Rhodopseudomonas palustris: one gene and its partners. The protein of the gene in region 2 interacts with the protein of the main gene of each other region in a pairwise test. Links are inferred from orthologs where the notes say so. Each region holds a gene or a part of one and is shown on either strand. Other genes may lie near its edges.

Region 1 (7,290 bases), 2.8 Mb from region 2 along the record:
CTCGACGCGTTGAAGTAACCGCCGCCTTTTGGTGCTGCTATCGCCGGCCCGTCGCGTTCGCGGCGGGCCGTTTTGCTGCGCCTGCCAGACGTATTTTCTCACATCCATGTCGTGTTTGGCGGGTGATCTCACAGTGGCGTGAAATGTCTGGTCGGTCACGCCGCTGTCGCCTTCCCGACAAGTGTCGGAGTTGTCGGATTGCAACCCTCGGAAGCGCCGGTAACAATCCCAGCTGCCCGTCGCAAATGATTGGTTTGGCGTGATATTTTCCTCGGCGGAAAAGTTGGTACGAGGCTTGCTCATAAGTCTCCGTCGTCAAGCTTCTGTCAGCAAGCGCGGAGCCACTCCATGCATATCGTCGTCTGTATCAAGCAGGTTCCGGACTCGGCCCAGATCCGCGTGCATCCGGTCACTAACACGATCATGCGCCAGGGCGTGCCGACGATCATCAATCCCTACGATCTGTTCGCGCTCGAAGAGGCGCTGCGGCTACGTGACAAGCTCGGCGGCGAAGTCACGGTGCTGACGATGGGCCCGCCGACCGCCGAGGACTCTCTGCGCAAGGCGCTGACCATCGGCGCCAACCGCGCCGTGCTGCTGACGGACCGCTTCTTCGCCGGCTCCGACACGCTGGCGACCAGCTACGCGCTCGCCGCGGCGATCCGCAAGATCGGCTCGACCTTCGGTGCCGTCGATGTGGTGTTCACCGGCAAGCAGACCATCGACGGCGACACCGCCCAGGTCGGCCCCGGCATCTGCAAGCGGCTCGACTTCTTGCAGCTCACCTACGTTTCGAAGGTCTCATCGCTCGACCTCGAGGCCCGCACCATCGAAGTCGAACGCCGCTCCGAAGGCGGCGTGCAGGTGCTGCGCAGCAATCTGCCATGCCTGATCACCATGCTGGAAGGCACCAATCAGGTGCGCCGCGGCTCGATGGTCAACGCGCTGAACGCCGCACGCGCCGAAGTGGTGAAGTGGAGTGCGCAGGACGCCGGTGTCGAAGACATCCAGAAGTGCGGCCTGCGCGGCTCGCCGACGGTGGTGAAGCGCGTGTTCGCGCCGACCCCGCGGGCCGAGAAGGCCAAGGTCGTTGAGGCCGCCGGGCAGCCCCCGGCGGAAGCGCTGATCGACGAAATCTTCAAGCTCCGGCCCAAGCTCGAGAACGAAATGTTCGAGCTGGCGCGCGGATTCTGACAACCCGAACAGAGAGCCGCTTCGATGAGCCAGCCCGCCAAGCCTGCCCCGCAGCCCGCCGGACGCGCCGCCGCCAAGAAGGAGCTGCCCGAGCATTTCAAAGCTTATAAGCACGTCTGGGTGTTTATCGAGCAGGAGCGTGGTCACGTTCACCCCGTCTCCTGGGAGCTGATGGGCTCCGGCCGCCGCCTCGCCGATAAGCTCGGCGTCGAGCTTGCCGCGGTGGTGATCGGCCCGACCGGTGACGCCACCAAGGCTGCGGTCGCCGAGTCGTTCTGCTACGGCGCCGACCTCGCTTACGTCGTCGCCGACGACGTGCTGACCGACTATCGCAACGAGTCCTACACCAAGGCGCTGACCGATCTGGTCAATACCCATAAGCCGGAGATCCTGCTGCTCGGCGCCACGACGCTTGGCCGCGACCTCGCCGGCGCGGTGGCTACCACGCTGCTGACCGGCCTGACCGCGGACTGCACCGAGCTCGAAGTCGACTCCGACAACTCGCTCGCCGCGACCCGTCCGACCTTCGGCGGCTCGCTGCTCTGCACGATCTACACGCTGAACTTCCGCCCGCAGATGGCGACCGTACGGCCGCGCGTGATGTCGATGCCCGAACGGGTCGAGAAGCCGGTCGGCCGCGTCATCGAATTTCCGCTCGGTCTGGTCGAAGCTGATATCGTCACCAAGATCCTGGCCTTCGTGCCGGATCGCGACAAGGCGACCTCGAACCTCGCTTATGCCGACATCGTCGTGGCCGGCGGTCTCGGGCTTGCTTCGCCGGAGAATTTCCAGCTGGTGCGCCAGCTCGCCGGCGTGCTCGGCGCCGAATACGGCTGTTCGCGGCCGCTGGTGCAGAAGGGCTGGGTCTCGGCCGACCGCCAGATCGGTCAGACCGGCAAGACCATTCGGCCGAAGCTGTACATCGCCGCCGGCATCTCCGGCGCGATTCAGCACCGCGTCGGCGTCGACGGCTCCGACCTGATCGTCGCGATCAACACCGACAAGAACGCGCCGATCTTCGATTTCGCCCATCTCGCCCTCGTCACCGATGCGATCCGCTTGCTGCCGGCGCTCACCGAAGCGTTCCGCAAGCGGCTGTCGCCGCACACCCGCGATCGGATCGCGAGCTAACAGGAGGCTGCCATGATCGAAGAACGTTTCGACGCCATCGTCGTCGGAGCCGGCATGGCCGGCAACGCCGCGGCGCTGACCCTGGCCAAGCGTGGCCTGAAGGTGCTGCAGATCGAGCGCGGCGAATATCCGGGCTCGAAGAACGTGCAGGGCGCCATTCTTTATGCCGACATGCTCGAGAAGCTGGTGCCCGACTTCCGCGAGGATGCGCCGCTGGAGCGTCACCTCGTCGAGCAGCGGTTCTGGATGATGGACGCCAAGTCTCACACCGGCCTGCATCACCGTTCGGAAGACTTCAACGAAGAGAAGCCGAACCGCTACACCATCATCCGCGCTCAGTTCGACAAATGGCTGTCGAGCAAGGCCCAGGAAGCCGGCGCGATCGTGCTCTGCGAAACCACCGTCAAGGAACTGGTGCAGGACGCCTACGGCAAGGTGATCGGCGTGATCACCGATCGTGAAGGCGGCCAGGTGCATGCCGATGTCGTGGTGCTGGCCGAAGGCGTCAACGGCCTGCTCGGCACCAAGGCCGAGCTGCGCGAGCGTCCGTCGCCGGAGAACGTCGCGCTCGCTGTGAAGGAAATGCACTTCCTGCCGCGCGAGACCATCGAAGCCCGTTTCAATCTGAAGGGCGACGAGGGCGTGGTGATCGAGGCTGCCGGCACGATCTCGGCGGGTATGACCGGCATGGGCTTCATCTACACCAACAAGGAGTCGATCTCGATCGGCATCGGCTGTCTGGTGTCGGACTTCCAGAAGACCGGCGAGACGCCGTACGGCCTGCTCGAACGCTTCAAGAAGCATCCGTCGGTGGCGACGCTGATCGAAGGCTCCGAAGTGAAGGAATACGCCGGCCACCTGATCCCGGAGGGCGGCTACAAGGCGATCCCGCAGCTTTACGGCGACGGCTGGGTCGTGGTCGGCGACGCCGCGCAGCTCAACAACGCGATGCATCGCGAGGGCTCGAACCTGGCGATGACCTCGGGCCGGATCGCCGCCGAAGCGATCTTCCAGGTGAAGTCGCGCAAGGATCCGATGACCAAGGAGAATCTCGCGCTCTACAAGAAGATGCTGGACGACTCGTTCGTCATGAAAGATCTGAAGAAGTACAAGGATATGCCGGATTTGCTGCATATCCGCTCGCAGAACTTCTTCCTGACCTATCCGCAGCTCGTCAACAAGGCGCTGCAGAACTTCGTGCGGGTCGACGGCACGCCGAAGATCGAGAAGGAAAAGACCACGATCAAGTCGTTCGTTTCGGCGCGGTCGTGGGGCGGATTGTTCGGCGACGCGTTCCGCTTCGCGCGGGCGTGGCGATAACTCAGCGGGATTCGAGAAAGCGGAGAACGGACGATGACAACGGAAGCCCCGGTTCGCGTCGAAGACAAGCTGTATCAGAACCGCTATCTGGTCGACGTCGGCAACGCCCACATCAAGGTCAAGCCTCACACCAAGCCGTCGCCGCAACTGCTGGCGCTGCTGAAGATCTGCCCGGCGCATTGCTACGAGCTCAACAGCAACGGCCAGGTCGAAGTGACGCCGGACGGCTGCGTCGAATGCGGCACTTGCCGCGTGCTGGCCGAAGGCGGCGGCGACATCGAGTGGAGCTATCCGCGCGGCGGCTACGGCGTGCTGTTCAAGTTCGGCTGAGAGCACCGCGCCAGGGGCGACGGCCCGCGCAGGCAGGAGACGCCGCCTGCGCCTCTGTGGCTGCTCGCTTCGGCCCTGGTTGCTTCATCCCGCAAGACATCATGCCCGGGCTGGTCCCGGGCATTGGTGTTTAGGGATCCGTCCTGCTGTTGTGGCTGTGTAGCTCGAGGCGAGCACAACCGCATAGTAAGGAGACGCGTAGCGTCGTCTCGAACCATGCGCCGCAAATGTCAGTCTCCGGACCCTTCGCGACGTGCGCTGCCTTCGCTCCTCAGGATGGAGCGTATTGTGCGCGACGAGGAAACCGCGTCGATTGGTCGATGAAGCGCGACAGATGGAGAGCGGGAAGCGGCAGGCGACCGAGCAGCTCAGTCGTGAGGCCGCAGGGACCGCCGCCTTTTATCGCCTCACGCCGCCGAATTGAGCACGTGCTGCGGGCCGACGGTGCCGCGTCGCAGGCCGAAGCCGCGGCGGGCCAGCCATTGCTGAATACGGGGCGAGTCCAGCGTCGCTTCTTCGGCGAGGCCACTGGTGAAGCAGCGCCACGGCGCCAGATGCCGCTCGGGAACGCCGACGATGACCGGAATTCCCTGATCCACGGCGTCGCTGATGACGTCGCTGAGGCCGCCGCCATCGGCTTCGAGCTTGCCGAATTTGTTGACGATCAGCAGTTCGGGGGCATTGCGGAACGAGGCTGCGATCAGTGCGGCTGCTTCCTGCACGGCTTCCGGATCGACGCGGCAGCCGTGGGGCTGCTTGTCGCGCTCTTCGGCGAGCTGAAGGATGAAGTGGGAGGACAGCTCCTCGACTTCCATGTCACAGCGCGGGCCGCCGTCATCGACGACCGCCTGATACGGCACCAGACCAGCGACAACGACGCCTGCGTCGCGCAGCCGTCGGCCGAGATCCGACATCAGCCTGCAAGCGGCTGCGCCGTCGGTGTACACGATCGCGAGAATCGAAGGCCGTCCCGACCTGCCGTGAGAAAAGTCCATCGCGTCTGCTTTGCCCCAAATGCGACTTTCGCCTTAGGACATGCCAGAACCCGCAAACTGCTTCTTTGCGTCAAATCAATCCGACTTCAGTAGGGCTGGCGAACGAAAGCGGCGGACCGCCATGCGATCCGCCGTCTGATTTGCGGCCTTCGGCCGCGGCGATGGTGATCGGCTCAGTTGGCGCCGAGCAACGACTGCGCGGGCCGATTGGCGGACGGCAGCAGCATCGAACGCAGCTTGGCGTATACCCGCACGCCCAGCCCGACGAGCCGCGGCTGGGTGCGACGGCAGAACGCAATCTTGCGGATGTGGCCTTCGACATGCCAGCGCGCGCTGGCACCGTCCTTGAAGAAGATCACGTCGCCTGGACCGTAGCGCTTCGCCGGCATGCCGGCGCTTTCGATCACAACCGAGCCTTCGAGAATGCAGATGGTCTCGTCGATGTCGTAGTGCCAGTTGAACTTGCCTTCGGTGCACTGCCAGATGATCGTTGACGCCATGCCGTCGGCACTGCGCGACAGCGTGCAGTTCGTTGCGACCGGATTGCCTTCGATGATCCACGACGGCTCGATCGGCGCCGGCTCTAGCTCGACGTCGGTGCGGGAGGTGAGGATCAGGTCGTTGGGCATCGGGCGTCTCCTGCTGATCGTTGTTCGGTTGTGATGCTGGTCGTTTCCGGCGAGAAAGCTCACGTAACTAAGCGGCCTGGGCGTGCTGGCGTCGCAGCACGAGCTGCGCGACTGTCGCGGCCGAGGTGAAATTCTCCGGCGTGATGTCGGACTGCGGCAGCGTCATGTCGAATTCGGCTTCCACTGCGAGCATCAGGTTGACCATCTCCATCGAGGTCAGTCCCGCATCGGCAAACGTCGTGTCGCGTTTGATGTCGCCGGAGAGCCCGTTCTGCGTCAGGATCGACTCCACCAGAGCGAGGACCTTGCTCTCCACCGCAGCCGCCGAGCCTGCCTGCATGACGCGATCTCCTTGATGTGTTCGAAGTCTTCCGTGCGCCTCACGAACAGTTTGGTCCGCGCACGCAGCTCGCTATCGTTGCGGCGATGTAATCGCAACTGCCAGTCGGAGACAATGCTCCGCCGAGTGTCGACATATTCATTCGAATTTTAACACTAACGGGGATTCCGAAAGTTTTCGCGATCGGCGCAAAGTCCGATTAACCCTCAATTCGAATCCAAATTGATTCACTTTGAATTCGCCTCGACGTGTTCCTGACCAATCCATAGCTTGCTACCAGCAGCGATCGACGGTTCGGCGCAGCCGGTCTGATCCCGATCGCGAACGATACACACGGCGTACGTCCGCATCAGGGAGTTCACGACCATGGCGATCATCACCGATAACGCGGTTCGCGACTTCACGGCTCAGCCGGCCAATGACAAGTTCGGTACCGAGCCGATACCGTTGATGCAGCGCGTGGTTCACGTCGCGGCGATCGCCGCCGCTCATGCGGAGGCGGTCGATCGCGAAGCCCGGTTCCCCAAGGCTGCGCTCGATGCAGCGCGCGAGTACGGGCTGCTTGGCGCGCAGATTCCGATCGAGTTCGGTGGCGAGAGCGCCTCGGTCCATGACATCGCCGAGATGTGCTACGCGCTCGGGCGCGCCTGCGCCTCCACTGCGATGATCGTCGCGATGCACCAAACCAAGGTGGCGTGCCTGGTGCGCCACGGCCGAGGCAACGCCTGGCACGAGCAGCTGATGCGGCGGATCGCTGCCGAGCAGATGCTGCTGGCGTCGTCGACCACCGAAGGCAACAATGGTGGCAACGTCCGCTCCAGCGCGGCGGCGATTGAGCGGACCGAAACCGGCGTCGCGCTGGTGCGCGACGCCACTGTGATCTCCTACGGCGCCGAAGCGGATGGCGTGATGACCATCGCGCGCCGTGCGGACGATGCTGCCGCCTCGGATCAGGTGCTGGTGGTGTTCACCAAGGACGACTACACGCTGACGCCGACGCTGGGCTGGGAGACGCTCGGCATGCGCGGCACCTGCAGCACCGGCTTCGAGCTGCGTGCGACCGGTCGGACCGATCAGGTGTTCACCGAATCTTACGATCGCATTCATGCGCAGACGATGACGCCGGTGGCGCATCTAAGCTGGTCGTCGGCTTGGGCCGGCATTGCTGCTGCCGCAGTGGAGCGGGCGCAGGCGTTCGTTCGCAAGGCGGCGCGCGGCGCCGGCGGGCAGATGCCGCCCGGCGCGGCGCACTTCACCAGCGCCAAGCGCTCGCTGACCAAGCTGCGGGCGATGATCGCCACGCATCTCGACGCCTACACCGCGCATGAATTCGACGAACGCGCGCTGAGCT
Region 2 (7,365 bases):
CTACGTCGTCGCATCGAAGCACCCGCGGCCCTGGCTGAAGCAGCTCAATCTGCTGATCGCCTATACTTACTTCTTCAACCCGATCCGCTTCGTGAGCGCGCTGGTGTTCTCGAAGTCGGCAGACGTGTTCTCCAGTGCGGAAACCCGTCCCGCGCACGAGGTCGCGCATTTCTCGCCTGCAAAGCGGATGCGGCGGCGCGCCTGGCTGAAATTCCGTGCCCACATCGTCGATGCCGGTGCGCAGATCTATGGCATGATCGGGCTTGCGCACACCTATCGTCGAACCGCCGGCTGGGCGTGGCGGCTGCTGCGCGGCGACATCGAGCGGCATGACCGCGCCCCGGTCAGTCCGATCCCAATGCGGGGCGTCGGCGACAAGCCATCCGACCACGCGTTGCCAGGGACGGTCGATCTACGGGATCTCGAACAGGTTACTCTCCACGGCGCGCCGGCACCGAAACTGGCGAAGTCCGCCTGATCGCTAGCCGCCGCGCTAAAATGAGTACTCCATGCCGACCGTGACGCCTTGAAGAAGCGTCGACGAGCGACAATCGACCCCGACCGCCGTCACGCTGCTGGACGTGGTTGAGGTCGCCTGAACTTGGGCCGGCGCCAACGCCACGCGGCCGAGCCACAACGCTTCGTATCCGAGCTTGACGGCGACGCGATCGCTCAGCCGATATTTCGCCGCGATGCCGCCCTGTCCAACGAAGGCGGCCGCGTCGGTCGCCGCGTATGTCGGGTAGAGCTGCTTCTGCATGCTGACCTGCGCGGCTTGCGTCGCATGGTTGTCGAACACGCCGGCCTTCAGCACCGCGTCGACCGAGACGCGTTCGATCTCCCATAAAGTCGCTCGCACGCCGACTTGAACGCCGTAAAGGTTGTTCGTCGTCGAGCTCGTCCAGAACGGCGGATTGATCACGACCGGGCTGCCGGGGACCGGAACGGCATCGGACAGCCGGCTCGGCACTCTGAACTTCCACATCGGCTGGCCGAGATCGGCCGGATCCAGCGTCCCTTGCAGCTGATCGTGCAGTTGCAGCCAGCGAACACCTGCCAGCAGCGTCACGCGCGGCGTTATCTCCAGCCGCGCATTGGCCTCCAGACTGTGCAGCCGGGTATCGTCCTGCCACGCCATTGCTTGATAGGCATAGTCCTGCGTCTGCCAGAACGTGCCGGGCGCTTTCATCACCAGCCATTGTCCCGGCGTCTCGGGGCCAACGCTTTTTGACGCCCTCAGCCCGAGCACATTGAAGTAAGACAGCTCGACGCCGTAACCCGATGGGTCTCGGTAGCTGACACCGATCCTCGGACCAGCGGCCAAGCGCTGATTGAGCTGATTGCTGTTCAACACCTCCGCACCGGGGACGTTGGTGGTGTTCGGGCCGACCGGTGTCCACCACGGCACATCGCCCGGCACGAGCGAAACAAGCGATTGATTACCTGTCCCGGCGCGGCCAAGCACCAGAGCTTCGGCCGAAACAGTCCAGCGCGGAGCCGAGCGCTCGCGAGGCGGATCGCCAGCGCTGGCGGTCCCCGTGACGCCGGTGAGGACAGCAAGACTGCACAGCCAAAGGATGGCCAGAGAACAGCCGCCACGAAGTCGCGCGAAGGATCGGATCGCCATTGGCATGAACCGATCCTGCGCTCGCTGAGGCCGATTCGGGCACTCGTGCGCCTACGCAGTTTGTTGGGTTATCGAGGCTCGGAATTACTCCCGTACCTGCAGGCGATCGATACCGCGCGTCAGCGCCCCGTCTTCACCCGCGTCCACAGCCGGTTGATCGTGCGCTGCGTCGCGGGATCGCGCGCGGTGATCACGAACAACCGCCCCTGGGTGTCAGCGTCCGGATAGATCGCCTTGTCGTTCAGCACCCTTGGATTGATGAAGTCCTGACTGGTCTTGTTGCCGTTGGCATAGGACAGGAAGTCTGAATTGCGCGCGGCGATGTCGGGCCGGTACAGGAAGTTGATCAGTTCGTGCGCCTCGGCGACGTTCTTGGCGTCGGCCGGAATCGCCAGATTGTCGAAGAACATCTGCGCGCCCTCTTTCGGGATCGCGTAGCCGATTTCGACGCCGTTATGAGCTTCGGCCGCGCGCGACTGCGCCTGCTTGATGTCGCCCGACCACGCCACCACCAGGCAGATCTCGCCGGTGGCGAGAGCGTTGAGATATTCGGACGAATGGAACTTGCGCACCGAAGGCTGGACCTTGCCGACAACCTCGGCGGCCTTGTCCAGATCGTCCTTGTTGGTCGAATTCGGATCACGGCCGAGATAGGTCAGCGCTGCCGGAAGGATGTCGTCGGCGGAATCCAGCATGTGGACGCCGCAGTCCTTGAACTTCGCCAAGTTCTCCGGCTTGAAGATCATCTCCCAGCTATCGATCACGGCGCCCTCGCCGAGAATCCGCTTCACCGCGGCGACGTTGTAGCCGATGCCGGTGGTGCCCCACATGTAGTTGACGGCGAACTGATTGCCGGGATCGTACAGCGCCAGCTTGTCAGTGACGAAGTCCCATGAGTTCTTCAGGTTCGGCAGCTTCGACTTGTCGAGTTTCTGGAATACGCCGGCGGTGATCTGACGCTGCAGGAAATAAGCGGTCGGCACCACGAGGTCGTAGCCGGACTTGCCGGCGAGCAGCTTGGTCTCCAGCGTCTCGTTGGCGTCGAAGGTGTCGTACACCACCTTGATGCCGGTCTCGCGGGTGAAATCCTCGAGCACGCCCGGTGCGACGTAATTCGACCAGTTGTAGAAATTGACGGTGCGGTCCTGCGCCCAGCCAGGCAGCGTGAGCGACACCGACAGAGCGATCCCCGCGCCCAGAGTCAGCAGTCGCCGCCGCATCGTATCCCGCATCATGACATCCCTAGCGCCCGTGAACCGCATCCGACAGGCGCTCGAGGGCGGTGTCGAGCGTCTGATCCTTCTTGGCGAAACAGAACCGCACCACCGAGGTGACCGGCTCTTCCTCATAGAACGCCGACACCGGGATCGCCGCGACCTTGTAGTCGGTGACGATGCGTTTGCAGAACGCCTCGTCGGTTTCGTTGAGGCCGAGCGGCGACAGATCGACGGTGAGGAAATAGGTGCCCTGCGAGCGGATCACCGGAAAGCCGATGCTGGACAGCCCCTGCGCCAGCCGGTCGCGGCTGCGGGCCAGGTCCTTGCGCATCTGCAGGAAATAATCGTCGCTCTTGCCGAGACCGTAGGCGACGGCCGCCTGCAGGTTCGGTGCCGTGGTGAACGCCAGGAACTGGTGCACCTTGGCGGCAACGCGCAGGAGCTTGGGCGCGGCACAGACGAAGCCGACCTTCCAGCCGGTGAGCGAAAAGATCTTGCCGGCAGATCCGATCTTGATGGTGCGGTCGCGCATCCCGGGGATGGTGATCAGCGGGATGTGGCTGAGGCCATCGAACGTGACGTGCTCCCACACCTCGTCGCAGATCGCCACCGCGTCGAACTCCTGGCAGAATCGTGCCAGCAATTCGAGGTCTTCGCGCGGATACACCACCGCGGCCGGGTTCAGCGGATTGTTGAAGACGATCGCCTTGGTCTTGGCGTTGAACACACGCCGCAGCGACTCTTCGGTGATCCGCCAATGCGGCGGTTCGAGACGAACGAGCCGCGGAATGCCGCCGGCCTGCCGGATGATCGGCAGATACGAGTCATACACCGGCTGGAACACGATCACTTCGTCGCCGGGTTCGACCACCGACAGGATGGCACTCGCCAGCGCTTCGGTCGCGCCGGAGGTCACCATCACCTCCGTCATCGGATCGAGCTGGACGCCGTGCCAGTGCGCATAGTGGGTCGAAATCGCCTGCCGCAGCTCCGGCAGCCCCATCATCGACGGGTACTGGTTGTAGCCGTTGAGAACGGCATCCGCGGCGGTGCGACGGATATCCTCCGGCCCCGGATCGTCGGGAAAGCCTTGTCCCAGATTGATCGCGTCGTTGTCGCGCGCGAGCTGCGACATCGCCTCGAACACGGTGACCGGGAGATCGGCGAAGACCTTGTTGCTCATCGGATGGCGGTCATCGTACGGATCAACGGCCCGGCTTGGTCGGCAGACCGGCCGCCTTCCAGCCGAGGATGCCACCGGCGAGGTGCCGGGTGTAGGCGAGACCCGCGGCCTGGGCGGCCATCGACGCCGTCACCGAGCGCTTGCCGGAACGGCAAGCGAACACGACCTGCTTGCCGGCCGGGTCGGGGATCGCCTTAGGGTCGAAGGTCGAGAGCGGAACAACCACGGCGTCCGGATAGGCTTCGGCGGCGACCTCGTTCGGCTCGCGAACGTCTACCAGCAGATAGCGCCCGTCGGCGATGCCCTGAGCGACCTCTTGCGGCGTCAAATCTTCAACCTGGCCTGCCACTTTCTTCTCTCCCGCGATCGCACTGCCCGGATCCATGAGCGCAACAACGAGAACGAGGCTCGGCCATTGCGGCGCCAAGGTTGCGCCTAGCGCGAGGAAAATCAAGCTTCTCAACGAGATCATCGGCATGTTTGCTGGATAGGCGCAGCGGGCCGCGAAAGCACTGCCGCTTTTGGTCGAAGCCGGTCGCCCTGCCCTCGCGGCCGGCAGCTAGATGGTGACCTGGGCACCGACCTCGACCACCCGGCCGGTCGGGATCTGGAAGTAGTCGGTGGCGTCGTTGGCCGACTTGGCGAGAGCGACGAACAGCTTGGTCTGCCACCGCCACATCCCCGATTGCGCGGCCGGCTTCAGCGAGCGGCGCGACACGAAGAACGAGGTCGACATGATGTCGAACTCCCAGCCGAGCTTGCGCGCCAGCACCAGCGCCTTCGGCACGTTCGGCGTCTCCATGAAGCCGAACCGCAGCGCCACCTTGCTGAACTTCTCGCTGACCTTCACCAGCCTGATCCGGTCGGCCGCGTCGACCCGCGGAGTGTGAACGGTCTCGATCGTCAGGATCACATTATGCTCGTGCAGCACCTTGTTGTGCTTGAGATTGTGCAGCAGCGCCGGCGGCACGAATTCGGCATCGGCGGTCAGAAACACCGCGGTGCCCTTGACGATGTGCGGCGGATGTTTCTCCAGGCTGCCGATCAGATCGTCGAGCGGCACCTCGGCCCGGCGCGACTTGACCATCAGCAGCGCGACGCCGCGCCGCCACGTCCAGATCACCACCGCCATCGAGAGGCCGAACAGCAGCGGCACCCAGGCGCCGTCGAGCAGCTTCAGCAGATTGGCGCTGAAGAACATCGCATCGACCAGCACCAGCGGCACGATCACCAGCGCCGCGGCCGGCCAGTTCCAGCGCCACAGTTTCCAGATCACCACGAAGCCCATGATGCCGTCGACCACCATCGTGGTGGAGACCGCGATGCCATAGGCAGAGGCGAGCCGGCTCGAGGTCTGAAACAGCAGCACCAGCAGCAAGACGCCGATCAGCAGCAACGCGTTGACACGCGGCAGGTAGATCTGACCGGCATTGGTCTCGGAGGTGTAGCGCACCTCGAACCGCGGCAGCAGCCCGAGCTGCACCGCCTGGCTGATCAGCGAGAATGCGCCGGTGATCACAGCCTGGCTGGCGATCACGGTCGCTGCGGTCGCCATGAGCGTCAGCGGCAACACCAGCGCCTCGGGCACCATCTTGTAGAATGGGTTTTCCAGCGCAGCCGGATTCGACAGTACCAGCGCACCCTGGCCGAAGTAATTGATCAGCAACGCCGGCAGCACGAAACCAAGCCAGGCAGTCTGGATCGGGCGGCGGCCGAAATGGCCGAGATCGGCGTACAGCGCCTCGCCGCCGGTGACCGCCAGAAACACCGCGCCCAGCGTCACCAGTCCGATGGTGCCGTGGCTGGCGAGGAATTGCGCCGCATACCACGGGTTGATGGCGGCCAGCACTGACGGATCGTCCATGATGTGCATCGCGCCCATCGCCGCCAGCGTGGCGAACCACACCAGCATCACCGGGCCGAAGAAGCGCGCGACAATCGCGGTGCCATGGCTCTGCACGCCGAACAGCAGCACCAGGACCAGCACGGTCAGCGGCACGACGTAATGTTCGAGCGCGGGGGCCGCGATTTTCAGGCCCTCGATCGCCGACAGCACTGAGATCGCCGGCGTGATCATCGAGTCGCCGATGAACATCGACGCACCGATCACGCCGAGCACCAGGAGAAACAAACTGCGGCGGCCGAGCGCGCGGCGGCCGAGCGCCATCAGCGACAGCGTGCCACCTTCGCCGTTGTTATCGGCGCGCAGCAGCAACAGCACGTACTTGGCGGTGACGACAATCAGCAGCGCCCACAGGATCAGCGACAGCACCCCGAGCACCAGCACCCGGCTTGCCGGTGCGCCGCCAGCCGCGCCGGCGACCGCCTCGCGGAATGCGTACAAGGGAGATGTGCCGATATCGCCGAAAACAACGCCGATCCCGCCGAGCGTGAGCGCCCAAAAGCTGGTTTGTTCAGGCGCTTCGGTGGTTGCCGCGCTGAGGGCCATGGCTGCCGTAGAACGCTCGATCGCTGGATTTGATCCAAGAGCCGCGACGCCGCACCGGCAAGGCCTTCAAAGATAGCGCGCCTGCCGCCGTGACGAACCTCAGGCTAGCGGGCCGACCGCGACCGATGCAACCACGGGATGCCGAATACCGAACCCATCGGATTCGGATGACACGCGATGAAGCGGAGGTCCGGCTTGCGATCGAGGTGGCCGCCACAAGCGGCCGAGCAAAACGCTTACGGCTTCATGCCGGGCGGCAGCGCCGGGCTCTCGCGCATCAGCGTGATGGTCACGCGGCGATTGGCGGCGATCGACGGATCGTCGGGAAACAGCGGCTGGCTGTCGGCTTTGCCGGTCACGGCGAAGATGTGCGAACCGGGCAGCCCTTCCCGCTCCAGGATTTGGCGCACCGAATTAGCGCGGTCCGACGACAGGTCCCAACCGTTATAGTCGCTGCGCTCCGGCATCAGACCGGACGAGGTGTGGCCGACGATGGTGACCCTGAGCGGTGTGGCACGCAGCGGCACAGCAAGCCGCTGCAGCAGCAGGCGGGTGCGTTCGAACGGCACCTTGGAGCCATCGGCAAACATCGAGCGACCGTCCTGATCCATGATCTCGAGGTTCAGACCCTGCTTGGTCTCCTCGAACATGATGTTCTTCGACAGCTCGGAGATCTCCGGCATGTTCTGCAGCGCCTGCCGCAGCGACGCCGAGGCGAGCGCGAATTCGCGGTCCTCTTTGGTATTGATGCCCTCGTCGCGCGTCACCTCACCCGGTGACGGCTTGGCGGTCGACAGCTCCGGATTGACGTGCTCGGTGTTTTTGACCTTGCCCCGGGTCGGCAGACCGTCGTTCTCGATGATGCCGGAGTAGCGCGCGTCGTTCTGCA
Region 3 (7,369 bases), 1.1 Mb from region 2 along the record:
GGCACCGGAATTGGCCTGGCGATCTGCCGCAAGATCGTCCATCGGCACGGCGGCACGATTTCGGCAAAGAGCCACGTCGGACAGGGATCGGTGTTCACCTTCACGCTGCCGTTGTGCGAGCAGGACACGACGGAGAGCTGAAATGACCCGCGAGCGCACGCTTCCGACGGTGCTGGTGGCGGAAGACCACGACTACGACAAGCTGATCCTGACCGAAGTCTTCGCGCGGGCCTCGATTGCCGCCGATCTCCGCTTCGTCAGCGATGGCGAGCAGACACTGGATTACATCTATGGCCGCAACCGGTTCGCCGGCCGTGCGGACGCACCCACCCCTGCGCTCGTGCTGCTCGACCTCAACATGCCGCGGCTCGACGGCCGGAAAGTCGTGCGGCTGTTGCGGCAGGACGAGACGGTACGGCATCTGGTGGTGATTGCACTGTCGACCTCGGAAAGTGCCAAGCACATCACCGAAGCCTATTCGATCGGCTTCAACGCCTATTTGGTCAAGCCGGCCAATATCGCCGACTACGTCGAGGCGATCCGCTCGCTCTGGCACTTCTGGATGAACACGGCCTCGCTTCCGACCACGGAGGCTTATCGGCCGTGAGCGCGATCGCGTCCCGAATCCTGCTCGTCGACGATGCGGAGGTCGAATACCTGACGATGCAGCGGATGCTGCAGAAGATCCCCGGGTTTCGGGCAACGCTCGACTGGGTATCGCGGTTCGACGAGGCGGCGGCCGCGATCGATCGCAAAGAGCACGACCTCTATCTCGTCGACTTTCGCCTCGGTCCGCGCAGCGGGCTCGATCTGATCCGCGACGCGCGCGATCGCGGCAACATCAAGCCGATCATCGTGCTGACCGGCCACGGCGACCCGATGGTCGATCAGGCGGCAACCGAGGTCGGCGCCAATGATTACCTCGTCAAGGGCGAGTTCGATGCCATCGTGCTCGAACGGGCGATGCGCTACGCGACCCGCCAAGCAAGGACGCTGGCGACCCTCGACCGCCGGTTGGTGGAATGCCGCACCACGGCGCGGAAGCTGGTCGTGCAGAGCGAACGCCGCGCCGCGGCCGAAGCCGACGTGCTCAAGGTGCTGCGGCAGACCATGATCGACCAGGAAACCGAGCGCAAACGCATCGCACGCGAACTGCACGACAATCTCGGGCAGATGGTCACCCTCGTTCAATTCGGCCTGGATGCGCTCGCGCGCGGCACGCCCACGGCGGCCAGCCTCGCCGAAAAGGTCGCGTCGCTGAAGCACATCGTCAACGATCTCAGCACCAGCCTGCACAGGGTGGCATGGGAAGTACGGCCGACCGCGCTCGACACGCTCGGGCTCGAAGACGCCGTGTCCCAACTGGTCGCAAGCTGGGAGCCGCATTGCAGCCTGGTGTTCGATCTGCATCTCGGTCTCGGCGAACGACGGCTACCGGCCGATATCGAAAGCGCGCTGTACAGAATCGTGCAGGAAGGCATCACCAATGTGGTCCGCCACGCCCATGCGACCCGGGTCGGCGTGATCCTCGAATTCCGCGGCAGCGACGTGATCTGCATCATCGAGGACGACGGCTGCGGCATCCCTCCTGAACAGGCCGACGAGCATTCGTCCCGCCGGCTCGGACTTGTCGGCATGCGGGAGCGACTTGCCTTGGTCGACGGCACCGTCGAACTGGAAACCGAAACCGGACACGGCACCGCGCTGTTTGTTCGCGTACCTCTCGGCGCGCCGAGCTGATCGGGCTGCCTCAGCCGCCCATCCGCATGATCTGCTCCATCGGCATCATGTTGTGATTGAGGTGGCCCATGATCCAGATCGAGCCACCGACCACCAGAAGCACGATCAGGCCGCCGAACGCGAGCGCCAGCACGTTGTTGGTGTTATCGGGACCGGTGGTGATGTGCAGGAAGAACACGAGCTGCACGCCCATCTGAGCGATCGCCAGCACCGCGATCGCCACCGGAATGCTCGGCTGCCACACCAGATCCGTGCCGGCGATGAAGAACGACGTCGCGGTGAGCAGAACCGACAGACCGAGCCCGACGCCATAGCCGAGCAGTCGCGGGCCGATGCGGACTTCCTCTTCATCGCCGGGCGCGACGTCATAGAGCTCGCCGCCGTGGCCGCTTCGCTGCTCGCTCATGTGCCGCTCCCCAACAGATAGACCATCGAAAAGATCGCCACCCAGATGATGTCGAGCGCGTGCCAGAACAGCGCGAAACACAATAGGCGCCGGCAGATGTCGGCCCGGAAGCCCTTGGCGAACACTTGAGCCATCATCGTCAGCAGCCACAGCACACCCGCGGTAACGTGCAGGCCGTGGCAGCCGACCAGCGTGAAGAAGGCCGAGAGAAACGCACTGCGGGTCGGGCCGGCCCCCTGCTCCACCAGGTCGGCAAACTCGCGCAGCTCCAGTCCGAGAAACGCCGCGCCGAGCATGCCGGTCGCCGCCATCGCGACCTGAAACCAGCGCTGGCTGCCGACCGCAGCGGCGAGGCTCGCCATGCCGCAGGTGAAGCTCGAGAGCAGCAGGCAAGCCGTCTCGATTGCGACGTTGCGGAGATCAAACAGCTGCGCACCGGCTGGCCCGCCGGCGGTGGCGCCCGACAGCACCGCGTAGCTCGCAAAGAAGCACGAGAACATCACGATGTCGGACAACAGGAAGATCCAGAAGCCGTAGCCGGCCACGATCCGCTTCGAGGCCGGCCCGGCGTGGCTGGCGCCGACCGACTGCAGCCCGCCCAGATGGTGCGGGTCTGCCTGACCGTGCGACAGCGCAACCTCGGTCATGACGCGGCCACGGCGCTCAGCGCCGCCTTGCGCTCCGCGATATTGGCGCGGTCGATCCGTTCGACCTCGGCGGCGGGAACGACGTATTCGTCGTGGTCACGCCAGGCGAACACCACGAAGGTGGCAAACGCGCCGATGCCGCCGAGCACCACCATCCACCAGATGTGCCACACCATCGCAAAGCCCATCACCGTGGCGAAGAACGCGCATACGATGCCGGTCGGCGAATTGCACGGCATCTCGATGTCGCGATAGTCCTGCGTGCGGGTTTCGAGACCGTGCTGCTGCGCCTTCTGCTTCGCGGCCCAATACGCATCCTCGCCCGTAACATCAGGGGCGACCGCGAAATTGAACACCGGCGGCGGTGACGCGGTGGCCCATTCCAACGAACGGCCATCCCACGGATCACCGGTGCGATCGCGCAACTCGTCGCGGTGGCGGATGCTGACGACGAACTGCACGATCTGCAGCATCACGCCGATGCTGATGATCCCGGTGCCGATCGCCGCCACGATCATCCAAGGATGCCAGGCGGCGACGTCGTAGTGCTGCAGCCGGCGCGTCATGCCGAGCAGGCCGGCGACATACAGCGGCATGAAGGTGACGTAGAAGCCGATCAGCGTGAACCAGAACGCGGCCTTGCCGAGCCCCTCGTGCAGGCGGAAGCCGAACGCCTTGGGAAACCAGTAGGTGTAGCCGGCGAACGCGCCGAACAGCACGCCGCCGATGATGACGTTGTGGAAATGCGCCACCAGAAACATGCTGTTGTGGAGCTGGAAGTCGGCCGGCGGCACCGCAACCAGAACGCCGGTGAGCCCTCCGATAATGAACGTCACCATGAAGCCAACCGCCCACAGCATCGGCGTCTCGAACCGGATCCGGCCGCCATACATCGTGAACAGCCAGTTGTAGATCTTCACCCCGGTCGGCACCGCGATAATCATGCTGGCGATGCCGAACACCGCGTTGACGGTGGCCCCCGCCCCCATGGTGAAGAAGTGGTGCAGCCACACCATGAACGAGATGATGCAGATCGCCATCGTCGCCAGCACCATCGAGCGATAGCCGAACAGCGGCTTGCCTGAGAACGTCGACACCACTTCGGAGAACACGCCGAACGCCGGCAGCACCAGGATGTAAACTTCCGGATGACCCCAGGCCCAGATCAGGTTCATGAACATCATCATGTTGCCGCCGGCCTCGTTGGTGAAGAAGTGGAAGCCGAGGTAGCGGTCGAGCAGCAGCATCGCCAAGGTGGCGGTCAGGATCGGGAACGCCGCGACGATCAGCAAGTTCGAGGCCAGCGTCGTCCAGCAGAACATCGGCATCCGCAAGTAGGTCATGCCGCGGGTCCGCAGCTTGAGCACGGTGGTGACGAGGTTGATCCCGGCCACCAGCGTGCCGATGCCGGAGATCTGCAGTGCCCAGGCGTAATAGTCGACGCCGACGCCCGGTGAGTAGCTCAGCTCGGAGAGCGGCGGAAACGGCAGCCAGCCGGTGCGAGCGAATTCGCCGATCACCAGCGACAGGTTGACCAGCAGCGCGCCGCTCGCGGTCAACCAGAACCCGACCGAGTTCAAAGTCGGAAACGCCACGTCACGGACGCCGAGCTGCAGCGGCACCACCAGGTTCATCAGCCCGATCACGAACGGCATGGCGACGAAGAAGATCATGATCGTGCCGTGTGCCGAGAAGATCTGGTTGTAGTGCTCGGGCGGCAGATATCCCGGCGACTGATAGGCGACCGCTTGCTGGGTTCGCATCATGATCGCATCGGTGCCGCCGCGCAGCAGCATCACCATCGCCAGCAGCACGTACATCACACCGATCCGCTTGTGATCGACGCTGGTGATCCACTCATGCCAAAGATACGGGAAGTAGCCCTTGATCCCCGCCCACAGCAGCGTGGCAAGGATCGCCGCCATCACGATCGCCGCAGCGATCAGCGGGATTGGCTGATCAATCGGAATGGCCGACCAGTCGAGCTTGCCGAGCATATCGCGTTGGCTCCCCAATTCGCTTCGATGTGGGACGGCGCGCCTTGTTCGGTCGGCCGCGGTCCCGACTGTGGCGGGATTTGCTGGGTGCTGATCGCGTGAAATAGCAACGGATCAGCCAGCCGATAGGTCGGCGTTCCGCTCTCCGGTGCTTGTTTCATCAGGTCCTTATAGCTGTCAGCGTTGAGCTCGCGGCCGCTCTTCGCAGTCTCGGCAACCCAGTCGGGAAACGCCACGGTCGAGACCACGTGCACCGGAAATGTCATGTCGGGAAAGCCGTCGCCACTGAAATGCGACGACAATCCGCGCAGATCGCCCTCGGCATCGGCGCGCAGGTTGAGCCGCGTCACCATGCCGTTCATGGTGTAGATCATGCTGCCGAGCTGCGGGATGAAGAACGCGTTCATCACGCTCGCCGACGTCAGCTCGAACTGCAGTGACACGCCGACCGGCACGGTCAGTGTGTTGACCGTCGCGATGCGTTGATCCGGGTAAATGAACAGCCACTTCCAGTCCATCGACACCACCTGGATGCGGACCGGGCTTCCGGTGCCTTCGACCGGCGCGGCAGGATCGAGCTGATGCGATCCGATCCAGGTGACGCCGCCGAGCAGGATGACGGTGAGCGTCGGAATCGACCACACCACCAGTTCGATCCGGCCCGAATAGGTGAACTCCGGCCGATGTCTGGCGCGCGGATTGGAAGCGCGGAACCAAAATGCGAACGCCAGGATCGCGACGATTGTCGGCACCACGATCGCCAACATGATCACAACCGAGTCGATCAGGATGGTCGAGTTCCCGTACGCGACTGGACCTTGCGGGTCGAGGATGTTCATGCGCGCGGCGATGCTTCAATGGACGGGATCGTGCCCGCTAACCCGGATCCTTCACCGCAGTTCCTATCCCTTGCCGCGCGCCCTGCGGAACTGGTCTCTCGCGCTCGGGTTGACCCGCGATGTGCGCCGCTGCGCCAAATGAAATTCGAGGTGAATCGATGTGCCGCTGGCTGGCATACCGCGGAGAAGAAACGTCATTCGACAGCTACGTCACCGAACCGGTCCACTCCCTGATCAATCAGAGCCTCCGCGCCCGGGAATCCGCCGGCAGCACCAACGGAGACGGCTTCGGGCTCGGCTGGTACGGCATTCATCCCGAGCCGGGGCTTTATCGCGAGACCCGGCCGGCGTGGTCGGACGAGAACCTGCGTTACCTCTGCCGACACCTGCAGTCGCATATGTTCTTCGCCCACGTTCGCGCGGCGACTGGAACGGCGGTGACGCGGCAGAACTGCCACCCGTTCGCGTGCGGACGGTGGATGTTCATGCACAACGGCTTCATCGGCAGCTGGAGCCGATTGCGGCGCAAGGTCGAGGCGATGATCCCGGATCATCTGTATCCGTCGCGGCTCGGCACCACCGATTCCGAAGCGGTGTTTCTGGCAATGATGGGCGAAGGCCTGGAGCACGATCCGATCGGCGCAACCCAGCGTGTGATGCGCGCGCTGAGCGCATTGGTCGACGAAGACGGCTTGCGCGAACGGATGCGGTTTACGTCGGCGCTGGCGAACGGACACGACCTCTACGCCTTCCGCTTCGCGCATAACGACACGGCCAACACCCTATATTATCGCGATGACGGCCCGCTGGTCGTGGCGTCGGAGCCGTTCGACACCGAACAGCATTGGTCCGAAGTCCCTGCTAATCACGTGCTGATTTCGCGCCCCTCGCGGCCGGTCGAAATTCGTCCCTTCATGCCAACGGCGGCGCATCTGCCGCAGGAACCCACGGTTGCCCAGAATGTTGTCGAGCGAGCTTAAAATATCGGCAACGGAGGCCCCGGAGAAAGATGTGTGGAATCTGCGGAGAGATCCGCATGCGTGGCGAGCCCTCGATTTCGTCATTGAAGGCCGTCACCCGCGCGATGCATCGGCGCGGACCTGACGCGGAAGGATTGTTCGCGCAAGGCAGCATGGCGTTCGGGCATCGCCGCCTCAGCATTCTCGATCTGGCCGCTGCTTCGCAGCAGCCGATGATCGATAGCGAACTCGGCCTCGGGATCGTTTTCAACGGCTGCATCTACAATTTCCGCGAGCTGCGCGAACAGCTCACGCAGCGTGGCTACAGGTTCTTTTCGCAAGGCGACACAGAAGTCATCCTCAAGGGCTATCATGCCTGGGGCGCCGATTGCGTCACCAGGTTCAAGGGCATGTTCGCCTTCGCGCTGTGGGAGCGCGACAGCGGCCGTGTGGTGCTGGCGCGTGATCGCCTCGGCATCAAGCCTCTGTACTACATCGATCACCCCGACTATTTCCGCTTCGCGTCCGACCTGCCCGCGCTGCTCGCAGGCGAGGACGTCGATACGTCGCTCGACCCAGTCGGACTGCATCACTTCTTCAGCTTCCATGCCGCCGTGCCTCCGCCGCGCACCATCCTGCGTGGCGTCAAGAAGCTCGAACCAGCCACCATTCTCACCCTGGAGCCCGATGGATCGAGGACCACGCGGCGCTATTGGAGTTTCGCGGTCGGCGCCCGGCGCGACGATCGGGCGATGACCGAGCAGGAATGGACCGAGGCGGT
Region 4 (8,386 bases), 1.0 Mb from region 2 along the record:
CGGCGGATCGAGCCCGAGATCGTCTTCCAGTTGGTCAGCGTACCGCCGAGCCAGCGCGAGTTGACGAAGTACTGGGCCGAACGCTTGGCGGCATCAGCCACCGCGTCCTGCGCCTGGCGCTTGGTGCCGACGAACAGCACGCGGCCGCCCTTGGCGACGGTGTCGCTGATCGCCTGCAGCGCGCGATGCAGCAGCGGCACGGTCTGGGTCAGGTCGACGATGTGGATGTTGTTGCGGACGCCGAAAATGTAGTCCGCCATCTTCGGATTCCAGCGATGCGACTGGTGACCGAAATGCACGCCAGCTTCGAGCAGCTGACGCATAGAGAATTCAGGAAGCGCCATTGTATCTTCTCCGGTTGGTTCCTCCGGAAACGTGTGGGCAACCGTGCCGAACTGGGGACGAATCCCTGCGCGGCCCGGTGCCACCGGACGGCCTTGTGAGCCATGTTTCCGTGTGAGATGGCGCGCGTTATAGCGGGATTCCCCGATAACGCAAGGCGGAGCGGCCGAGATCGCGCCTGAGTGGCGGACCGCGATGGCCGCGATCCGCCAGTTTGGCCTGCCCTCGCCCTTATCAGCACTCCTTCACGCCCGGCGGGCACCGTTTGGCGGGGCCCTGCGGCCGCGGCGGCGGGGCGGCCCTTGGCGGTGCCGGCGGCCGCGGCGGGGCGACATGGGGCGGCGGCGGTGCCGCGCGAACCGGAGCCGGCGGCGGCGCCATCCGCGGAGCCGCATGCTGGGGCGGAGGCGGCGGAGCAACCCGGGGAGCCACATGCATCGGCGGCGGAACCGGACGGGACACCGTCGGCGGTGCGGGACGCTGGATCCGCGGAGCCGCAGGCGGCGGACGGCGGTCGGCGGCTGCGCTGGGCGGCGGTCCCGCCGGCCTGGCAGGCGCCGTCACCGGTGGGGTCGGCCGCAGCCTGGCGGCGGGAGGCTGCTGCGGGCGAACGGCTTCCGGACGCACGGCCGGACCTGCGGCGGCTGGCGGCTGAGCTGCGGGCGGCTTCGGCGCCGATCCGGCCGGCGGCGCGAGGACCCCGTTTTTGGCCGCGGCCGGGCCGCCCGGGCCGAGCGCTGGCCGACCAGGAGGTTGCGGCTGAGCGCCCGACGCCCCCGGGCGAGCGGCGACTCCTGGCGCTGGTGGCAATCCCTTGGTTCCAGGGACCGGCAGCGCCTGGCCGGCCGGTGCAGCGCCGCCAGGCGCGCCTGGCCCCGGCCGGCCCTGCGCCGTCGGCGGCGCGACGGCTGGTCCGGTCGGTTGGCTCGGCGGCGTGCCAGGAGCGGGCGTGGGCACGGTGGCCGGCGCGGTCGCAGTCGGAGCCGGGGTCGGCGCGGCGGCGGGCTGCGCCAGACGCGGGCCCTGCGGCTGAACGCTCGGACGTTGCGCAAACCCGCCCGGCGGCGTCGTGGCAATCGACGCACTCTGCGGCACCGGCGCCTTGCCCTGCTGGATCAGCGTGGCGCGATGCAGCGCGGCAGCCGGAAGCGCCGCGCCCAACACAGCGCCGGAGGCCACGGCAGCCGCAGTCGCTCCCGGCGCTCCGGGAGTTGCAACCGCAGGCCCGGCCACCGGCGGACTCACCACCGGCGCAGCCGGGTTGGCGGGAGCGGCCGGCGGCTGGTTGATCACCTGATTGATGACCGTGGTGTTGTGGATGTTGGCGAAGATGATGTTGTTCGGCGGCGGCTGCACATAGACCGGCGGCCGCACATAGGCCGGGATCGGCACGAACAACGGCCGCGGCAGATAGAACAGGCCGATCGGCGGCGGCGGTGGCGGCAGCACCACGAAGTCCGGCGGCGGTGGCGGCAGGAAGAACACCGGCGGCGGTGGCGGCGGCGCGAAGTCGAACACCGGATCGCTGAACATCAGCACCGGCCGGTCGACATAGACGATCTCGTCCGGCGGCGGCGGCGGCACGTCATAGTCGATCACCGTGAAGCTCGGCGGCGGCTCCAGGGCAGCCGCGAGGATCTCCAGCCGGCGCCGGGCGTCCGCCGCGTGCGGGCCGCGCGGATAGCGGCGGAGATACGACCAATAAGCATCGGGCGTATCGACGCGATACGTCCGCCGCCAAGTAATCGCCTCACGCCGCGCGGCGACGATCGCCCTCACCCGCTTGGCCAGCGGATCGTTCGGATAGGCCGCGAGAAAGTCTTCGTAAGCCTGCAGCGTGTCGCGATCGAGTGCGGCCGCATATGCTTCGGCGGCCCCCATGTCGCGGATCGGCTTGCTGCGCAACGCCTGATCCGGCGCCGGCAGCGGCGGTGCGTCGGGCGCGCGATCGAAGAACATGAAGTTCGACTCCACGCTCTGCGTATCCCACGGCACCTGCGCGCCCTTGGTGGTCTCATTGACCCGCAGCCGCACACGATCGAACAGCTGCGGCAACGTCAGGCCGCCGGTGCGGATCATCTCGGCCAGTGCTTGCGCATAGACGCCGTAGGCGCCCCGCTCCTCCGGCGCCACCGTACCGGGCGCGGCGTTGAAGGCGATCAGCATCTTCGGGTTCGGCTCGACCATCGCCAGACCCGAGGCGATCGATCCGCCGGGCACGAACGGCTGCTCGCGCGCCAGATCGAGCACCACGACGCTGGTCTTCAGCGGCAGCGCCGCGAGCTGGCGCAGATAGTCGCTGACGCGCAGGCCTTCAGTGGGAATTTCCGTATCGCGCGACAGCCGCGAGTCGACCGGGATGAAGTAGTTCTCGCCAGCGTATTGCACGCCATAACCGGCGAGATACACCGCCGCGACCGTGTCGGGCCCTGAGTCCTCGGCCTTCTTCACGAAGTCGCGAAACGCGCCGCGCAGCGTGTCGCCGTCGAGGTCGCGCGCGCCGCTGACGTCGAAGCCGGCTGCCTGCAAGGTCTGCGCGATCAAGCCGCCATCATTGGCAGCGGTGGAGAGCGGCGCCTTGGCATAGGCGCCATTGCCGATCACCAGCGCGATGCGTTTTTCCTGCTGCTGCGCAGCCGCGGGACCAACCGGCCCGGCGATCAGCACAACGAGGATGGTGGAGACGACCGAAACAAGATGATTGAGACGCATGGCCGGGACCCATTGCAAGGGCGCAGCCGGAACCGGCGCAGCGCCGCCGATCGCATTTCAGCGCGTCCCAATCTGAACGGCGATTGAACAATCCGCGACCAATTCGCGGACAAATACCGCCTCGCCGTCCGTTTTCCGTGACGCGAGAACAAGGCGATGGTCATAGCGTTTCGACGTGCTCGACGCCGGTCACGGCCTTAATCGCGCCGGCGATCTGCGGCGAGACGTGGTAGCGCCCGGGAATATCGAACTCGACTTCGGTCTGCGGATCGAGCCGCAGCACCAGCGCGATGTTGCCGCCCGCCACCTTGGTCTCCGGCGGCTGCAGCCGCTTGGCGACCGAGTCGAGGAATTTGGTATCGCGCAGGAAGATGCGCAGCCCCTTCTGAGTCTTCGCCGCCGCGGCGTCGAGCGGCTCGGCGTGCAGCACCCGGGCGCGCACGTCCTCACCCTGTAGTTCGGCGCCGAGCTGCATCAGCACCGCAGCCCCCGGCTCCAGCACCTCGCGATACTGTGCCAACCCTTCAGAAAACAGCACCGCCTCGAAATGCCCGGTCGGGTCGGACAGGCCCATGATGCCCATCTTGTTGCCGGTCTTGGTCCGCCGCTCCATCCGCGACACCACGGTGGCGGCGACCTTGCCGGCGGTGGCGCCGGATTTCACCGCCTTGCAGAATTCGGCCCACGACTGTACCCGCAGCCGCTTCAAGGCGGTGGCGTAGTCGTCGAGCGGATGGCCGGACAGGAAGAAGCCGATCGCATCGTATTCACGGCGCAGCCGCTCCGCCGGGAGCCACGGCTCGAGCTGCGGCAGGATGATCGACGGCGCATCCGACAGACCGCCGAACATATCGTTCTGGCCGCTGGTGGCGGCTTCGTGATTGCGCTGGCAGGCGGCGACAATCGCGTCGGCACCCGCAAACACCGCCGCACGGTTCGAGTTGAGGCAGTCGAACGCACCGGCGGCCGCAAGGCATTCGATGACGCGCTTGTTGATGGCGCGCGGATTGACCCGTGCGGCGAAGTCGGCGAGCGAGGCAAACGGCCGATCCCCCCTCGCCTCGACAATCTGTTGCACCGCCTGCATGCCGACGCCCTTCAGGCCGGCGAGCGCGTAGTAGATGGTGTTCGGACCGACCTCGAAGGTGGCGCCGGAGCGGTTGACCGACGGCGCCTCGACCTTGATGCCGAGCCGCTGCGCCTCGGCGCGGAATTCCGACAGCTTGTCGGTATTGTGGATTTCCAGCGTCATCGACGCGGCGAGGAATTCCACCGGATAATGCGCCTTCATATAGGCGGTGTGGTACGACACCAGCGCATAGGCGGCCGCGTGGCTCTTGTTGAAGCCGTAGTCGGCGAACTTCGCGAGCAGGTCGAAGATGGTGTCGGCGGCGTCCTTGGCGACGCCATTTTTCACCGCGCCTTCGACGAAGATCGCGCGCTGCTTGTCCATCTCGGCGCGGATCTTCTTACCCATCGCGCGGCGCAGCAGGTCGGCGTCGCCGAGCGAGTAGCCGGCCATCACCTGCGCGATCTGCATCACCTGTTCCTGGTAGATGATGACGCCGAACGTCTCCTTCAGGATCGGCTCCAGCATCGGATGCAGATATTCGGGCTCCTCGTCGCCGTGTTTGCGGGCGCAGTAGGTCGGGATGTTCGCCATCGGGCCCGGGCGATACAGCGCCACCAGCGCGATGATGTCTTCGAACCGGTCGGGGCGCATGTCGATCAGCGCCCGCCGCATGCCCGCACTTTCAACCTGGAACACGCCGACGACGTCGCCGCGGGCGAGCATCTGATAACTCGGCGCGTCGTCGATCGGCAGCGTGTGCAGGTCGACATGGATGTCGCGCTGCTTGAGCAGCTTCACCGCGACGTCGAGCGTGGTCAGCGTCTTCAGGCCGAGGAAGTCGAACTTCACCAGGCCCGCCGGTTCGACCCATTTCATGTTGAACTGGGTCACCGGCATGTCGGATTTCGGATCGCGATACAGCGGCACCAGGTCGCTGAGCGGGCGATCGCCGATCACGATGCCGGCCGCGTGGGTCGAGGCGTGACGGGTCAGACCTTCGAGCTTCTGCGCGATGTCGAATGCGCGCGCCACGATCGGGTCTTCGTCGCGCGCCGCCTGCAGCTTCGGCTCGCCTTCGATCGCCTGCTTCAGGGTGATCGGGGCCGCCGGATTCTGCGGCACCAGCTTGGTCAGCTTGTCGACCTGGCCGTACGGCATCTGCAGCACGCGGCCGACGTCGCGCAGCACGCCACGCGCCTGCAGCGTACCGAAGGTGATGATCTGCGCCACCTGATCACGGCCATAGCGATGCTGCACGTATTCGATCACTTCGCCGCGGCGATCCTGGCAGAAGTCGATATCGAAGTCCGGCATCGAGACGCGTTCGGGATTAAGGAAGCGCTCGAACAGCAGGCCGAACCGGATCGGATCGAGGTCGGTAATCGTCAGCGAATACGCCACCAGCGAGCCTGCGCCCGAACCACGGCCCGGACCGACCGGAATGCCGTGAGCCTTGGCCCATTTGATGAAGTCCGACACGATCAGGAAGTAACCCGCGTATTTCATGCGGGTGATGACGTCGAGCTCGAAGGCGAGCCGCTTGTTGTAGTCCTCTTCGGTCGTGCCCGGCGACAGGCCGTGAACACTGAGCCGCTTGGCGAGGCCCTGCTCAGCCTGGCGGCGCAGTTCGGCCGCTTCAGCGGCGGCGGCTTCCGCCGCGTCGCTGACGCTGGCGCCGACGGTGAACAGCGGCAGGATCGGCTTGCGGGTCAGCGGCCGATAGGCGCAGCGCTGCGCGATCTCCACCGTCGAGGCGAGCGCCTCGGGCAGATCGGCGAACAGCACCGCCATCTCGGCGCGGGTCTTGAAACGGTGATCGGGGGTGAGCTGAAGCCGATCGGTCTCTGCGATCAGCTTGCCGGAGGCGATACACAATAGCGCGTCGTGCGCCTCGTAATCCTCGGTGCTGGCGAAATGCGGCTCGTTGGTCGCAACCAGCGGCAGGCCCTTGTCGTAAGCGAGATCGATCAGCCCGCCTTCGGCGCGGCGCTCGGCCTCGGTGCCGTGACGCTGCAGTTCGACATACAGCCGATCGCCGAACGCCTGCTGCAGCCGCTCGCAGCGCTGCGCGGCGAGCGCCGGATCGGTCAGCATCGCCAGCGAGATCGGCCCGTCCGGGCCGCCGGTCAGCGCAATCACGCCGTCGGTTTCGCCCGCGAGCCACTCGAGCTTGACGTGCGGCACCTGATTGACCGGCGTCTCCAGGAACGCCCGGGAGTTCAGCCGCATCAGGCTGCGATAGCCCTGCTCGCGCGCTGCCAGCAGCACGATCCGCGCCGGCGTCGCCAAGGCGCCATGGCGCGAGTTCGGATCTTGGTCGCCGAAGTCGATGCCGAGTTCGAGGCCGACGATCGGCTGAATGCCGTAGCCCGACAGCTTGTCAGAGAATTCCAGACCGCCGAACATGTTGTCGGTGTCGGTCAGGGCCAGCGCTGGTTGTCGGTCGGCCTTCGCCAGCTCGGCCAGCTTGGCGACTTTCATCGAGCCTTTCAGCAACGAATAGGCCGAGTGGACGTGCAGATGGACGAATCCGGCGTTGCTCATCGGCGCGGCGGCTCTTCAGACAAACGTGCGGGTTGGGACGAGTGGTTTGCGGAACCGGCCGCCGTCACGGCAACCGACTCGGAAGCCCAATGGTGGGCTCCCTCACCCTTCACCGCAAGCATCGGCGGCGACCTTATCCCCGCTATGCCGAAGCGGTCGCAACGCTTGCCCGCGCTTAGGCCTGCGCCAACACCTGAGCCCACACCGCCACCATGCCGATGAACAGTGCAATCGACGTCAGCGCCGCAGCTTCTTGGATGAAGATCTTCAACATCGTCCGCCTCCCTGACCTTGTGAACATAACAAGAACAATGTTCTCATTTCGTTCTAGAGTCAAGCAAGCGGCCGGCGCAGCAACCTGGACCGTTAATGAGACGTTACTATCCCCGGAATTCACCGGCCCCACCCCGCATTGACGGTCATTCGGGATTGGCGCACGGAACGAAAGGCGCGCGGCTTATGAACCGCGCAGCAGCGGAGGCGACGATGCGGATTGGAGCGATGGTGCTGCTGATCGGGCTGGCGCTGCCGGGAGCAGCTTCGGCACAGCCTTACGACAACTACCCGGTCTGCCTGCGGGTGTATGGCCCGGTGCGCTACGACGAGTGCCGCTACATATCGATCGACCAGTGCAAACCGGCCGCATCGGGGATCGCCGCCCAGTGTCTGACCAATCCGTGGTATCAGCCGCCGGCGGGGCCCGGTTCGCGCCGCGCCCGGCGGCATTGAGCCGGCGCATGTGCGCCGCCCCTGCTCCGTCATAGATTTCTGTCACACTCTCGGGTGCGCCGAGTCGCCGCCACCGCGACCGGCTGCTCAACAAGGATCCGAACGAAGATGCGCAAGCTGCTCCTGATCGCGATGCTCGCCGGCCTCGGCCTGACCACCACCGCCGAGGCGCGGGATTATCCGGTCTGCCTGCGGGTGTATCAGAGCTACCACGACTGGTACGACGAGTGCAGCTACGACACCATGGCACAGTGCCGGATGTCGGCCTCGGGCCGCAGCGCCGATTGCATGACCAACCCGTGGTACACCGCGCCGCAGCAGCAGCCGACCAAGAAGAAGCGCAAGCACCGCCGTCAGCACTGAGGGCGAGCGCGGCTCTCCCCGATGCCCCGTCATTCCGGGGCGCGCGCAAGCGCGAACCCGGAATCTCGAGATGTTCTGCGTTGAGGCACTTCACCCTGCACCGCGGGATTCCGGGTTCGCTCGCTGACGCGAGCGCCCCGGAATGACGTGCCAATAATGGGCTGAAGCCGAGCGCCCTATTCCAGCTCGACCACGACGCCGTCCTGCAGCGAGACGCGGCGGTCCATGCGGGCGGCGAGCTCCATGTTGTGGGTGGCGATCAGCATCGCCACCTGGGTCGCCTTGACCAGCTGCATCAGCGCGTTGAACACGTAATCAGCGGTGTGTGGATCGAGATTGCCGGTCGGCTCGTCGGCGAACAGCACGCGGGGCGCATTGGCCACCGCGCGGGCGATCGCGACGCGCTGCTGCTCACCGCCGGACAACTCCGACGGCCGATGGGTGATGCGGTCGGCGAGCCCCAGATAGGACAGGATTTCCTTGGAGCGGCTGATCGTCTCTTTGCGCTTCAGGCCGCGGATCATCTGCGGCAGCATGACGTTTTCCAGCGCGGTGAATTCCGGCAAGAGCCGGTGCGACTGGTAAACGAAGCCGATGTCGGTGCGGCGGATCTGGGTGCGCTCG

Evidence for each region.
Region 1: the proteins of RPPS3_RS10175 (region 2) and RPPS3_RS23175 interact in binary tests that used the Escherichia coli proteins (3 or more experiments, as listed by UniProt). The link is inferred for Rhodopseudomonas palustris from one-to-one orthologs.
Region 3: the proteins of RPPS3_RS10175 (region 2) and cyoB interact in binary tests that used the Escherichia coli proteins (3 or more experiments, as listed by UniProt). The link is inferred for Rhodopseudomonas palustris from one-to-one orthologs.
Region 4: the proteins of RPPS3_RS10175 (region 2) and dnaE interact in binary tests that used the Escherichia coli proteins (3 or more experiments, as listed by UniProt). The link is inferred for Rhodopseudomonas palustris from one-to-one orthologs.

What each region holds. Positions count from the first base shown.
Region 1 is NZ_CP019966.1:4,987,442-4,994,731, reverse strand. The notes cover bases 2,407-5,326. They hold RPPS3_RS23175 (ferredoxin family protein), read left to right. Parts: upstream 2,407-3,678; coding sequence 3,679-3,975; downstream 3,976-5,326. Other genes in these bases: RPPS3_RS23165 (cupin domain-containing protein), read right to left, coding at 5,144-5,326; RPPS3_RS23170 (DUF2478 domain-containing protein), read right to left, coding at 4,383-4,970; RPPS3_RS23180 (FAD-dependent oxidoreductase), read left to right, coding at 2,407-3,645. In the rest of the region: nitrogenase stabilizing/protective protein NifW, read left to right, coding at 1-18; RPPS3_RS23190 (electron transfer flavoprotein subunit beta/FixA family protein), read left to right, coding at 349-1,194; RPPS3_RS23185 (electron transfer flavoprotein subunit alpha/FixB family protein), read left to right, coding at 1,219-2,325; more of RPPS3_RS23180, read left to right, coding at 2,338-2,406; more of RPPS3_RS23165, read right to left, coding at 5,327-5,599; RPPS3_RS23160 (phosphopantetheine-binding protein), read right to left, coding at 5,667-5,939; RPPS3_RS23155 (acyl-CoA dehydrogenase family protein), read left to right, coding at 6,306-7,290. UniProt on the Escherichia coli protein: Could be part of an electron transfer system required for anaerobic carnitine reduction. Could be a 3Fe-4S cluster-containing protein.
Region 2 is NZ_CP019966.1:2,205,413-2,212,777, reverse strand. Bases 1,949-4,943 are described here. They hold RPPS3_RS10175 (aminotransferase), read right to left. Parts: upstream 4,028-4,943; coding sequence 2,870-4,027; downstream 1,949-2,869. Other genes in these bases: RPPS3_RS10165 (potassium transporter Kup), read right to left, coding at 4,587-4,943; RPPS3_RS10170 (rhodanese-like domain-containing protein), read right to left, coding at 4,050-4,376; RPPS3_RS10180 (polyamine ABC transporter substrate-binding protein), read right to left, coding at 1,949-2,862. Also shown: RPPS3_RS10190 (B12-binding domain-containing radical SAM protein), read left to right, coding at 1-478; RPPS3_RS10185 (hypothetical protein), read right to left, coding at 494-1,633; more of RPPS3_RS10180, read right to left, coding at 1,747-1,948; more of RPPS3_RS10165, read right to left, coding at 4,944-6,476; RPPS3_RS10160 (OmpA/MotB family protein), read right to left, coding at 6,713-7,365. UniProt on the Escherichia coli protein: Shows aminotransferase activity with methionine and histidine as substrates, and to a lesser extent also with phenylalanine.
Region 3 is NZ_CP019966.1:3,325,972-3,333,340, forward strand. Bases 2,291-5,289 are described here. They hold cyoB (cytochrome o ubiquinol oxidase subunit I), read right to left. Parts: upstream 4,791-5,289; coding sequence 2,790-4,790; downstream 2,291-2,789. Other genes in these bases: RPPS3_RS15515 (cytochrome (ubi)quinol oxidase subunit III), read right to left, coding at 2,291-2,793; RPPS3_RS15525 (cytochrome ubiquinol oxidase subunit II), read right to left, coding at 4,736-5,289. Also shown: RPPS3_RS15495 (ATP-binding protein), read left to right, coding at 1-141; RPPS3_RS15500 (response regulator), read left to right, coding at 143-607; RPPS3_RS15505 (hybrid sensor histidine kinase/response regulator), read left to right, coding at 604-1,740; cyoD (cytochrome o ubiquinol oxidase subunit IV), read right to left, coding at 1,751-2,146; more of RPPS3_RS15515, read right to left, coding at 2,143-2,290; more of RPPS3_RS15525, read right to left, coding at 5,290-5,629; RPPS3_RS15530 (class II glutamine amidotransferase), read left to right, coding at 5,788-6,609; RPPS3_RS15535 (N-acetylglutaminylglutamine amidotransferase), read left to right, coding at 6,639-7,369. UniProt on the Escherichia coli protein: Cytochrome bo(3) ubiquinol oxidase is the terminal enzyme in the aerobic respiratory chain of E.coli that predominates when cells are grown at high aeration.
Region 4 is NZ_CP019966.1:3,219,423-3,227,808, forward strand. Bases 3,015-7,030 are described here. They hold dnaE (DNA polymerase III subunit alpha), read right to left. Parts: upstream 6,671-7,030; coding sequence 3,215-6,670; downstream 3,015-3,214. Other genes in these bases: RPPS3_RS15045 (caspase family protein), read right to left, coding at 3,015-3,054. Also shown: RPPS3_RS15040 (30S ribosomal protein S2), read right to left, coding at 1-344; more of RPPS3_RS15045, read right to left, coding at 577-3,014; RPPS3_RS15055 (DUF3551 domain-containing protein), read left to right, coding at 7,130-7,399; RPPS3_RS15060 (DUF3551 domain-containing protein), read left to right, coding at 7,508-7,762; RPPS3_RS15065 (ABC transporter ATP-binding protein), read right to left, coding at 7,939-8,386. UniProt on the Escherichia coli protein: DNA polymerase III is a complex, multichain enzyme responsible for most of the replicative synthesis in bacteria. This DNA polymerase also exhibits 3' to 5' exonuclease activity. The alpha chain is the DNA polymerase catalytic subunit.